2 linked regions of the Actinocatenispora sera genome follow. The protein of the gene in region 1 binds, or shares a complex with, the protein of each later gene. Links are inferred from orthologs where the notes say so. Each region holds a gene or a part of one and is shown on either strand. Other genes may lie near its edges. The genes, in order: secY and secA.

Region 1 (5,541 bases):
CCACCGCGGCGGAGATGTCGGTGAGCTTCCGGCCGGTACCGGCGGCGGCGATACCCGCCCACATCGCGTCCTCGGCGACCTCGATCATCCGCAGCAGCGCCGGGTCGACCTCACCCACCGGTACGGTGATCGCCGAGTCGCCGTGCCAGCCGGCGATGATCGCGCCGGCGTCGATCGAGATGATGTCGCCTTCGGCCAGCACCTGCTTGCGGCTCGGGATCGCGTGCACGACCTGGTCGTTGACCGATGCGCAGATCGTCGCCGGATAGCCGTAGTAGCCCTTGAAGTTCGGGATGCCGCCATTGGCCCGGATGTTCTCCTCGGCCAGCTCGTCCAGTTCCGCGGTGGACACCCCCGGCGCCACCGCAGCCCGCACCTTCGCCAGCGTGTCCGCGACGAGCAGCCCGGCCCGCCGCATCATCCGAATCTGTTCCGGCGTCTTGAGCTGGATCTGCTGCTTGGCGAACAAGGTGGTTCCTCACGGATTGTGCGTACCGCCGCGGCGACCGGACGGAGCCCGGCACCGCCCGCGGACGGTCGGTCAGCCGCCGTAGGACGCGAGAGCGTCGTACGCGCGCTGGGTCACGTCCTCGACCGGCCCGACCGCGTCGAGACCGACCAGCTTGCCCTGGGCGCCGTAGTAGGCCACCAGCGGCTGGGTATCCCGCGCGTACACCCGGAGGCGCTCGGCGATCGTCTCCGGCTTGTCGTCGTCGCGCTGGAACAGCTCGGCGCCGCACCGGTCACAGACCCCGGCCACCGCCGGCGGATCGAACTCGACGTGCCAGATCTTGCCGCAGCCGCGGCAGGTGCGCCGGCCGGACAGCCGCCGGATCACCTCTTCCTCCTCGACCACCAGCTCCAGCACCAGGTCGAGGCCGGTACCGAGGTCGGCGAGCATCTTGTCGAGCTCCTGCGCCTGCGGCACGGTGCGCGGGAAGCCGTCCAGCAGGAAGCCGTCCTCGGCGTCCGGCTCGGCCAGCCGGTCGCGCACCATGTTGATCACGACCTGGTCCGGAACCAGCTCGCCGGCGTCCATGTAGCCCTTGGCCTCACGCCCCAGCTCGGTGCCCTCGGCGACGTTGGCCCGCAGGATGTCACCGGTGGAGATCTTCGGCACCGACAGGTGCGAGGCGATGAACTCCGCCTGGGTCCCCTTGCCCGCCCCGGGCGGACCCACCAGCACCAACCTCATGCCCGCCCTCCGCTTCGCTCCGGCCGGGCATGAGACACGAAGCCGCGATGCTCATGATTCGCTCGCTGACGCTCGCTCATAGCCGCCCTCCGCTTCGCTCCGGCCGGGCATGAGACACGAAGCCGCGATGCTCATGATTCGCTCGCTGACGCTCGCTCATAGCCGCCCTCCGCTTCGCTCCGGCCGGCCGCTCATACCGCCACCCCGATCCGCTCGCCGGCACATCGCTGCCGCTGCGCGGCGACACTACCGGAGGAACCCTTCGTAGTTGCGCTGCATCAGCTGCGACTCGATCTGCTTCACAGTCTCCAGGCCGACGCCAACCATGATCAGCACGGCCGTACCACCGAAGGGGAAGTTCTGGACGTTACCGCCGACCAGGCCGATGAACAGGTTCGGCAGGACGGAGATGATGCCCAGGTAGAGCGAACCGGGCAGGGTGATCCGGCTCAGGATGTAGTCGAGGTACTCGGCGGTCGGCCGGCCGGGCCGAATGCCGGGCACGAACCCGCCGTACTTCTTCATGTTGTCCGCGACCTCGGTGGGGTTGAACGTGATCGCGACGTAGAAGTACGTGAAGAAGATGATCAGCAGGAAGTAGAACAGGATGTGGAGCCAGTTGTCCTGCTGGGTGATGTAGCGGTTGATGAACACGACCACCGGGTTCGTGCTGTTCGACCCCGCCAGCTGGGTGACCAACTGCGGCAGGTAGAGCAGCGACGACGCGAAGATCACCGGGATGACGCCGGCCTGGTTGACCTTCAACGGGATGTAGGTCGAGGTGCCGCCGAACATCCGGCGGCCGATCATGCGCTTCGCGTACTGCACCGGGACCCGGCGTTGCGCCTGTTCGATGAAGACCACCGCGGCGATCACCACGACACCGATACCGAGCACGATCGCGAAGGTCAGCGTGCCCTTCTTCAGGATCGTCCAGCCTTCGGCGGGCATCCGGGCCGCGATGTTGGTGAAGATCAGCACCGACATGCCGTTGCCGACACCGCGGTCGGTGATCAGCTCACCCAGCCACATGATGCAGCCGGTGCCGGCGGTCATCGTGGTCACGATCATCACCAGCGTCAGCCAGTGCGGCAGCGGGCCGACGGTCGGGATGATGGGGTCCGGGCACTGGTTGCCGAACAGCTGGCCCGACTCGGCCAGCGCGATGTAGCCGGCCGCCTGCAGCACCGCGAGCCCGAGCGTCAGGTACCGCGTGTACTGGGTGATCTTCGCCTGGCCGGACTGGCCTTCCTTCTTCAGCAGCTCCAACCGCGGAATCACCACGGTGAGCAGCTGCAGGATGATGCTCGCGGTGATGTAGGGCATGATGCCCAGCGCGAACACACTCAACTGGAACAGCGCGCCACCGGAGAAGAGGTTCAGCAGGGTGAAGACGTCCTGCGTGCCACCGGACTTCGACGCGATGCCGATACAGGTCTGCACGTTCGTGTACGACACGCCCGGGCTCGGCAACGCGGCCCCGAGCCGGAAGATGGCCAGGATGAAGACCGTGAACAGCAGTTTCTTGCGCAGGTCAGGCGTTCTGAACGCACTGACAAAGGCGGAGAGCAACTGTTCCTCCTGCGCAGACTGACCGCCGACGCGGCGGTGCGTGTCGAGACCTTCGCCCACGGCATGGCCGGGGTCCGGGGGCGACTCTAACAGTACGGGCGTTTACGGCGGTATCCGTGCCGGCCACTTCCGTACCGACATGAGACCGCGCCGTTGTGAACACCCTGCTGGGGCTCACAACGGCGCGGCAAATTGCTTCACTTACAGCTCGGTGACCGAACCACCGGCGGCGGTGATCTTCTCCTTGGCGGAGCCGCTGAACGCGTGCGCCGCAACCTGGAGCTTGACCCCACCGAGATCGCCGGAACCCAGCACCTTCACCGGCTCACCGGCGCGCACCGCGCCGGCCTTCGCCAGCTCGACCGGGCCGATCTCGCCGCCGTTCGGGAACAGCGCGGCCAGCCGGTCGAGGTTGACCACCTGGTAGGTGACCTTGAACCGGTTCTTGAAGCCCTTCAGCTTCGGCAGCCGCATGTGGATGGGCATCTGCCCACCCTCGAAGTACGCCGGCACGTTCTTCCGGGCCTTGGTGCCCTTCGTACCGCGGCCGGCGGTCTTGCCCTTCGAGCCCTCACCGCGGCCGACCCGCGCCTTGGCGGTCTTCGCACCCGGAGCCGGGCGCAGGTGATGCACCTTGAGCGCCATCGCTACTCCACCTCCTCAACCTGCACGAGGTGGGTCACGGTACGGACCATGCCCCGGATCTCCGGACGGTCCTCCTTGACCACCACGTCGTTGATCCGCTTCAGGCCGAGGCTGCGCAGCGTCTCGCGCTGGTTCTGCTTCGACCCGATCACGGACCGGACCTGGGTGACCTTCAGGCGTGCCATGTCATGTCTCCCGTTCAGCTCGCCAGGCCCGCACGGGTCCGCAGCATCGCGGTCGGAGCCACGTCCTCCAGCGGCAGGCCACGGCGCGCGGCCACCTGCTCCGGAGACTCCAGGCTCTTCAGGGCTGCCACGGTGGCGTGCACGATGTTGATCGGGTTGGACGAGCCGAGGCTCTTGGACAGCACGTCGTGGATACCGGCGCACTCCAGCACGGCACGCACCGGGCCGCCCGCGATGACACCGGTACCGGCGCTGGCCGGCTTGAGCATCACGACGCCGGCCGCATCCTCGCCGATCACCGGGTGGGTGATCGTCGCACCGATGCGCGGCACCTTGAAGAAGTGCTTCTTGGCCTCCTCGACGCCCTTGGCGATCGCCGCGGGCACCTCCTTGGCCTTTCCGTATCCGACACCAACGGTACCGTCGCCGTCACCCACCACGACCAGCGCGGTGAAGCTGAAGCGTCGGCCACCTCGCACGACCTTCGCGACGCGGTTGATCTTGACGAGCCGCTCGAGGTGCGGTGTCTTCTCCGCGGCCGCGCCGCCACGGCCGCCATCCCGGCGATCCCGGCGGTTATCGCCGGATCCGCCACGGCGCTGCGGACCTGCCATCAGGCGCTACCTTTCTTAAGTCCCTCGTCACCGGGCCGGTCGGGCCCGATGCTGGTCGGTTTCCTAGAACTCCAAGCCACCGGACCGAGCGGCGTCGGCAAGCGCGGCAACCCGACCGTGGTAGGCGTTGCCGCCCCGGTCGAAGACCACCTTGGTCACACCCGCGCCCTTCGCCCGCTCGGCGAGCAGCTCGCCGACCTTGCGGGCCTGGTCCTTCTTGTCGCCGTCGGCGCCGCGCAGGGTGCCATCGAGCGTCGACGCCGCGACCAGCGTGTGGCCCCTGGTGTCGTCGATGACCTGCGCGTAGATGTGCCGCAGCGAACGGGTCACGACCAGCCGAGGACGCGCCTCGGTACCGGTGACCCGCTTGCGCACCCGGAAGTGCCGACGGTTCCGGGAAATCCGGCGCGCCGCCGCACCACCCTTCGCCGAGTTGCGGTTGGCCAGTGTGGCAGCCATTACTTACCCGCCTTTCCAGCCTTGCGGCGAACGTTCTCGCCCTGGTACCGCACACCCTTGCCCTTGTACGGCTCCGGCGGCCGGATCTTGCGGATGTTCGCCGCGATCTCACCGACCTGCTGCTTGTCGATGCCCGAGACCGTCAGCTGGGTCGGCTTCTGCACGCTGAACGTGATGCCGGCCGGCGCCGGGACCACGACCGGGTGCGAGAACCCGAGCGCGAACTCCAGGTCCTGGCCCTTGGCCTGGACACGGTAACCGGTGCCCTGGATCTCCAGCACCTTCTCGTACCCGCTCGTCACGCCGACGACCAGGTTGTTCACCAGCGTCCGGGACAGCCCGTGCAGGGCGCGCGAACGACGCTCGTCGTTCGGCCGCTCCACGTAGATGGTGCCGTCCTCGAGGCGTGCGGTGATCGGTTCGGCGAGCGTGTGCGACAGCTCGCCCTTCGGGCCCTTGACCGCGACCGTGGCACCGTCGATCTTGACGTCCACGCCGGCCGGGACCGGGATCGGCTTACGTCCAATCCGAGACATGGCTCAGCAACTCCCTTACCAGACGTAGGCGAGGACTTCCCCGCCCACGCCGCGCTTGCGAGCCTGCCTGTCGGTCAGCAGCCCCTGCGACGTCGAGATGATCGCGACGCCCAGACCGCCGAGCACCCGGGGCAGCTCGTCTGCCTTCGCATACACCCGCAGGCCCGGCTTGGAGACCCGACGGATACCGGCGAGGCTGCGCTCCCGGTTCTGGCCGAACTTCAGCTCGACGCTCAGCTTCTTGCCGACGGTACCCTCGGCCGGTTCCTCGACGGACCAGCCCGTGACGTAGCCCTCCTGCTTGAGGACCTCGGCGATGTTCGCCTTGATCTTCG
Region 2 (6,186 bases), 4.7 Mb from region 1 along the record:
CTGACCACATTCTGTAGTGACTGCTGTTGAAATGCGGACCGGAAAGCGATCGCCGCGCGCCGTGCGCGTCCGTACGAGATCGACGGGGCGTGACGAAGAAAATTGCGGGAAAGCTGTGACCGGGCGTTGCGTCCGCTGTCGGTCGCCGATGTCGACCGCGCCGCGTATCCCCAAGGACACGCGGCGCGGTCGAGTCGGATCAGGGTCCCGGCGCGGGTCGGATCGGCCCGGTCGACGGGACCAGCGTGCAGGCGGCGTCAGCGAGGCGTCGCGTGGGTCAGCTCGGTGCCGGCCGGCAACACCAGGAAGACCCGCGGCGCGATCCGGTCCATGCCGCCGCGCAACCCGAAGACCAACCCGGAGGCGAAGTCGACGACGCGCTTGGCGCCCGCCTCGTCCATCCCGCTCAGGTCCATCAGCACCGGCACGCCCTCGCGGAACCGCTCGCCCACGGTGCGCGCCTGGTGGAAGCTGGTGAGGTGAATGGTGGCGAGACGACGATCGGCAACAGGGGCGACGTCCGGCACGCGAGTCGGCACGGCCTCGTCGTCGTGCGGCTCACCGGAGTCCAACCCCAGCCAGGAACGGGACCTGTCCACCGCGGCCATCTCGGGCACCTCCTCCCACGTCGCTGCTGCTACGCGCTCCCACCTGTCGTTCGACCTGCGAGTTCCACAATGGAGTGTCGCACCGGCAGGCAAGTCTCCGCGAGTGCGATATTCGCTTGGTGATCACAGGTTAACCCAGATTCACCTACCCACCCGGTACGCCGCGCGCACCTACCGGGTGATCCACCGCCAACGCTACGGCCGGTACCGACACTCACCACCCGCCCTGACGCCGATCCGACAGTCCACCCGACCGGGCACCGCGCCAATTCCGCTCGTTCCCGATCGCCGCAACCGCGAGCCGACCGCGGCGGCCATCGGTCGCTCGTTCTTCTCGCCGGTGACGTCACCGGCGGTCGGGGTGCACCGCCGCTTCGATCCAGTCGTCGACGAGGTCGGACATGATGTCCAGCGGAACGGAACCCTCCGCGAGCAGGCAGTGGTGGAAGTCGCGGATGTCGAACGCGGCGCCGAGCCGCCGCCGGGCGCGATCCCGCAGCTCGTCGATCCGTACCCGGCCGATCATGTACGACAGGGCCTGACCGGGCGCGGCGATGTAGCGGTCCACCTCGTTGTCGATCTCGATCAGCGGCAGCGCGGTGTTGTCCCGCATGAACTCGACGGCCCGGCCGCGCGACCAGCCGTGGTGGTGCAGCCCGGTGTCGACGACCAGCCGGGACGCCCGCCACGCCGCGCTGGCCAGCATGCCGAGCCGGTCGACGTCCGTGCCGTACAGGCCCATCTCGTCGGCGAGGTGCTCCACGTACAGGCCCCAGCCCTCCGAGTGAGCCGCCGACTTGCGGTACCGGCGGAAGTCCGGCAACGCGAGATCCGCGCTCACCACCCCCTGCAGGTGATGGCCCGGGACGCCCTCGTGGAACGCCAGCACCTCGTACACCGCCAGCGCACGCTCACGCGGCCGGTCGGTGTTGACCCACAACGACCCCGGGCGCTGGCCGTCGGCCGACGGCCACAGGTAGTACGCCGCGATGCCGCCGCGGGCCTGGATCGGGTCCATCTCGTTGATCGTGCACGGCGGCACCGGGTACCCGCGGAACCAGTCCGGCAGCGCCGTGACCGCCCGCCCGTACGCGGCCGCCACCCGCTTCGTGATCTGCTCGGCGCTGTCGCAGCGCAGCGCCGGATCGTCGCGCAGCCGCCGGAACGTGTCCGCCACGTCGGCCGTGCCCAGCGCTCGCGCACCGGCCGCGGCGACCTCGTCCCGCAGGGTGTCGAGCAGGTCGAGCCCGGCCGTGTGGATCGCCTCGGCGGGCATGCCGGTCGTGGTGAACGACCGGGCCAGCGCCGCGTACCCGTCGACGCCGCCCGGGACGTGACACAGCCCGACGTGGTCGTCGTCGCGCGCGCCCGGCAGCAACTCCTCCGCCAGCGTGCTGCGCAGCCGCTGCAGCGCGGGCCGGATCTCCTCCGCCCGCGCCCGATCGGCGCGGGCCCGCCACCGGTCGAGGTCGACCCCACCGGCCGGTACCGGCCGCAGCAACGGATCGTCCGCGGGCCCGCCGGCCAGGTAGTCGTCGAGCTGCCGGATCGCCTGCCGGATCCCGGTCGCCGTCGGGTACCGGCCGTCCTTCGCCGCCGCCAGGTGCCGGTCCCGCACCGCGTCGAAGTACCCGCCCAGCCCGGACAGCCGCCGCAGGTACGCCTCCGCCCGGTCCGGGTCGGACAGCGCGACCCGGGGCACCGTCGACAGGATCATCGACAGCGTGCCCGCGACGCTCGCCGACACGCTGACCTCGTCCAGCCCGGTCAGCGCCACCGCACGCTCGTCGGTCAGCCGCTGCCCGAGCACCGCGCAGGTGATCAGATCGGTACCGGTGAGGGCCGTCCGGTCGACCCCGGCCAGCCGGTCTGCCAACTCGCGCAGCGTGCCGGCGTACCGCTCGGACTCCGCCCGGGACGGGTCCGTCACCTCGTCGAGATGGTCGGACATGCCGAGCATCGACGCGCTGATCGGATCGTGCGCCAGGTAACCGGTGAAGTAGCTGTCGGCGATCCGGTCCAGCTCGCGGCCGTCCTGAGACATCGGCTTCCCTCTCGTGGCACGCCCTCGGCCCGCGGCTACTCCGACACGCCAGGATGTTCCGAGCCTACGCGCGCACACACCCCATCCCGCTCCACTGCGACCGACCTCTCCCTACCGACCCAACCGCCCCGGACGGTCCGGCCCGAGGCGCAGCGATGCCCCGGCACGGATCGCCGGGGCATCGCCAAGCTGCCGGAACCCGCCGCAGTCGTCAGCAGCGGTCCGCCATGATCACTCGGGTAGCGGGCCCGCTCCCGGGGCGCCGTGGCACTTCTTGTACTTCTTGCCGGAGCCGCAGGGGCAGGGAGCGTTGCGGGACGGGCCGGAGCCGACCTTCTGGCCCGGGGCGTTCTGCTTCTCACCGGCCGCGATCTTCGACTGCGGGCCGGTGCGCAGTGCCGACGCGGCGGTGGCCGAGCCGGAGTCCTGGCCGATCTCGACCGCGCCACTGCCGGCGGCACCGTCGATCGTCGGCTGGGAGTACTGCAGGGCCTGCGGGGAGCGCTCGCCGAGCCCCTTGGCGTGGATCTCGACCTTGCCGTCACCGGCCGGGGTCGGGGTCGTGGTCCCGGCCGCCTTGCCGACCTGCTCGGCGAACTCCTCGGCGGTCAGCTCGGTCGGCGCCTCGGCGGCCGGCGGCTCCTCGCCCTCGCCCTCCTCCTCGACCTGGACCTCCAGGTTGAACAGGAAGCCGACCGCCTCCTCCTTGATGCCGTCCAGCATCTGCTGGAACATGTCGAAGCCCTCGCGCTGGTACTCCACCAGCGGGTCGCGCTGCGCGTACGCCCGGAGGCCGACGCCTTCCTGCAGGTAGTCCATCTCGTACAGGTGCTCGCGCCACTTGCGGTCGATCACCGCGAGCAGCACCTGGCGCTCCAGCTCGCGCAGCGCGTCGGCGCCGAGCTCCTCCTCGCGCCGCTCGTACGCCTCGTGCGCGTCATCCTTGAGCTGCTCGGCGAGGAAGTCGGCATCCATCGCCTCCAGCCCGCCGGCCTCGTCCTCGAGGTCCTCGACGGTGACCGAGATCGGGTACATCTGCTTCAGCGCGGTCCACAGCTTGTCGAGGTCCCAGTCCTCGGCGTAGCCCTCGGCGGTGGCGCCCCGCACGTACGCGTCGATCACGTCGTCGATGATGTTGTCGATGTAGTCGTGCAGGTCCTCGCCGTCCAGCACCCGCTTGCGCTCGGCGTAGATGACCTGGCGCTGCTTGTTCAGCACCTCGTCGTACTTCAGGACGTTCTTGCGGATCTCGGCGTTCTGCTGCTCGATCTGGGTCTGCGCGCTGCGGATCTGCCGGCTGACCATCTTCGACTCGATCGGCACGTCGTCGGGGATGTTGAGCCGCTCCATCACCGTCTCGACGGCGCCGGCGCGGAACCGGCGCATCAGCTCGTCCTGCAGCGACAGGTAGAACCGGGACTCACCCGGGTCGCCCTGCCGGCCGGCACGACCGCGCAGCTGGTTGTCGATGCGGCGGGACTCGTGCCGCTCGGTGCCCAGCACGTACAGCCCGCCGGCGTCGAGGACCTCCTCGGCCTCGGCCGCGCACTCCTTCTCGGCCTCTTCCAGCGCCGCCTCGTACGCGTCCGCGTAGCCCTCCGGGTCCTCCTCGGCGTCGATGCCGGCGTTGCGCAGCTTCGCCGCGGCGGTGAACTCCGGGTTGCCGCCGAGCAGGATGTCGGTACCGCGGCCGGCCATGTTGGTGGCGACGGTGACCGCGCCCTTGCGGCCCGCCTGCGCGACGATCTCCGCCTCGCGGGCGTGGAACTTCGCGTTCAGCACCGCGTGCTCGATGCCGCGCTTGGTCAGCATGTCGGAGAGGATCTGGCTGCGGTCGACGCTGGCCGTACCGACCAGGACCGGCTGGCCCATCTCGTGCCGCTCGGCGATGTCCTCGACGACCGCCTCGAACTTGGACTGCTCGGTCTTGTAGATGACGTCGGCGCGGTCCTCGCGGATCATCGGCTTGTTGGTCGGGATCGGGGTGACGCCGATCTTGTAGACCTTGTTGAACTCGGCCGCCTCGGTCAGCGCCGTGCCGGTCATGCCGGCGAGCTTCTCGTACAGCCGGAAGTAGTTCTGCAGGGTGATCGTGGCGAGGGTCTGGTTCTCCTGCTTGATCTCGACGCCTTCCTTGGCCTCGATCGCCTGGTGCATGCCCTCGTTGTAGCGCCGGCCGTGCAGGATGCGGCCGGTGAACTCGTCCACGATCAGGACCTCACCGTCGGAGACGATGTAGTCCTTGTCGAGCTTGTACAGCTCCTTGGCCTTGATGGCGTTGTTCAGGAAGCCGACCAGCGGGGTGTTGACCGACTCGTACAGGTTGTCGATGCCGAGCTGGTCCTCGACCTTGCGCACGCCGGCCTCGGTGATCGCCACCGTGCGCTTCGACTCGTCCACCTCGTAGTCGCCGTCCGGCTCCGGCGCCCGGCCGCCGAGCGACGCGGTCGGTGCCATCGGGCTGGACCGCTTGAGCCGCTTCACCACCCGGGAGAACTCCGTGTACCACCGGGCGGACTGCTCGGCCGGCCCGGAGATGATCAGCGGCGTCCGGGCCTCGTCGATCAGGATCGAGTCGACCTCGTCGACGATGGCGAAGTGGTGCCCGCGCTGCACCATCTCGTCGGCCGACCAGGCCATGTTGTCGCGCAGGTAGTCGAAGCCGAACTCGTTGTTCGTGCCGTAGGTGATGTCGCACTCGTAGGCGGCCTTGTGCTCGGCCGGCGTCATCTGCGGCAGCACCACCCCGACGGTCAGGCCGAGGAAGCGGTGCACGGCGCCCATCCACTCGGCGTCGCGCTGGGCCAGGTAGTCGTTGACCGTGACGATGTGCACGCCCTTGCCGGAGAGCGCGTTCAGGTAGGCCGGCAGGGTGGAGACCAGGGTCTTGCCCTCACCGGTCTTCATCTCCGCGATGTGCCCGAAGTGCAGCGCGGCGCCGCCCATCAGCTGCACGTCGTACGGTCGCTTGCCGAGCACCCGGTTGGCCGCCTCGCGGACCGTCGCGAACGCCTCCGGCAGCAGGTCGTCGAGCGACTCGCCGTCTTCGAAGCGCTCCTTGTACTGGTCGGTGAGCTCGCGCAGCTCGGCGTCGCTCAGCTCGGTGTAGTCGTCCTCGAGATCGTTGATCGCGGACGAGATCGCCTTGAGCCGCCGCAGCATCCGGCCCTCGCCGGTGCGCAGCATCTTTTCCAGAACCGACACTTCTCAACGCTCCCTGGGGGATGTTCTCCGGCGACCATCGTAGGCAGGGCGGCGGCCGTTGGACACATCCCGCCCGGCAGACCGGCTCCGGATTGTCACACGGCACCCTGATCCGGTCATTGGACCACGGCCGACGGTGCCGGTGACCAGCGGCACACCCGGCCGGCGGCCGCACACGGTACGCCGGCGCGGCGGTCGGGCCGCGCACCGAGACCGCGGGTCACGGCCGGATCAGGCGGGACAGGACGCCGCCGACGACCAGGTACGCCACCGCCGCGATCACCCAGTCGACCAGCACCTGCCTGGTGTGATCGGCGAACGTGAACAGGT

Evidence for each region.
Region 2: the proteins of secY (region 1) and secA are in contact, whole or in part, in a crystal structure (PDB 3DIN), measured with the Thermotoga maritima proteins. The link is inferred for Actinocatenispora sera from one-to-one orthologs. Residues at the interface, in WP_004081795.1 of Thermotoga maritima: Glu108, Gly109, Glu110, Glu111, Ala236, Glu237, Arg238, Arg239, Ile240, Thr241, Ile242, Gln243, Tyr244, Ala245, Arg246, Arg247, Val248, Thr249, Gly250, Arg251, Arg252, Val253, Tyr254, Gly256, Ala257, Ser258, Thr259, Tyr260, Leu261, Pro262; in WP_004082002.1 of Thermotoga maritima: Glu261, Ala262, Arg263, Lys300, Ala301, Arg302, Thr303, Ile304, Ile305, Leu323, Tyr324, Asp325, Pro326, Val329, Ser330, Tyr333, Ile336, Lys340, Phe345, Val349, Glu363, Phe364, Tyr374, Ser375, Gly376, Gly377, Glu393, Ile395, Thr482, Ser483.

Annotation. Positions count from the first base shown.
Region 1 is NZ_AP023354.1:2,191,967-2,197,507, reverse strand. What follows is about bases 635-3,492. They hold secY (preprotein translocase subunit SecY), read right to left. Parts: upstream 2,828-3,492; coding sequence 1,442-2,827; downstream 635-1,441. Other genes in these bases: rpmD (50S ribosomal protein L30), read right to left, coding at 3,415-3,492; rplO (50S ribosomal protein L15), read right to left, coding at 2,969-3,412; Asera_RS10605 (adenylate kinase), read right to left, coding at 635-1,195. Outside these bases: map (type I methionyl aminopeptidase), read right to left, coding at 1-469; more of Asera_RS10605, read right to left, coding at 542-634; more of rpmD, read right to left, coding at 3,493-3,597; rpsE (30S ribosomal protein S5), read right to left, coding at 3,612-4,211; rplR (50S ribosomal protein L18), read right to left, coding at 4,275-4,670; rplF (50S ribosomal protein L6), read right to left, coding at 4,670-5,206; rpsH (30S ribosomal protein S8), read right to left, coding at 5,222-5,541. UniProt on the Escherichia coli protein: The central subunit of the protein translocation channel SecYEG. Consists of two halves formed by TMs 1-5 and 6-10.
Region 2 is NZ_AP023354.1:6,845,003-6,851,188, forward strand. Bases 2,684-6,186 are described here. They hold secA (preprotein translocase subunit SecA), read right to left. Parts: upstream 5,857-6,186; coding sequence 2,884-5,856; downstream 2,684-2,883. Other genes in these bases: Asera_RS32180 (hypothetical protein), read right to left, coding at 6,077-6,186. In the rest of the region: Asera_RS32165 (cell division protein SepF), read right to left, coding at 258-599; Asera_RS32170 (DUF885 domain-containing protein), read right to left, coding at 955-2,652. UniProt on the Escherichia coli protein: Required for protein export, interacts with the SecYEG preprotein conducting channel.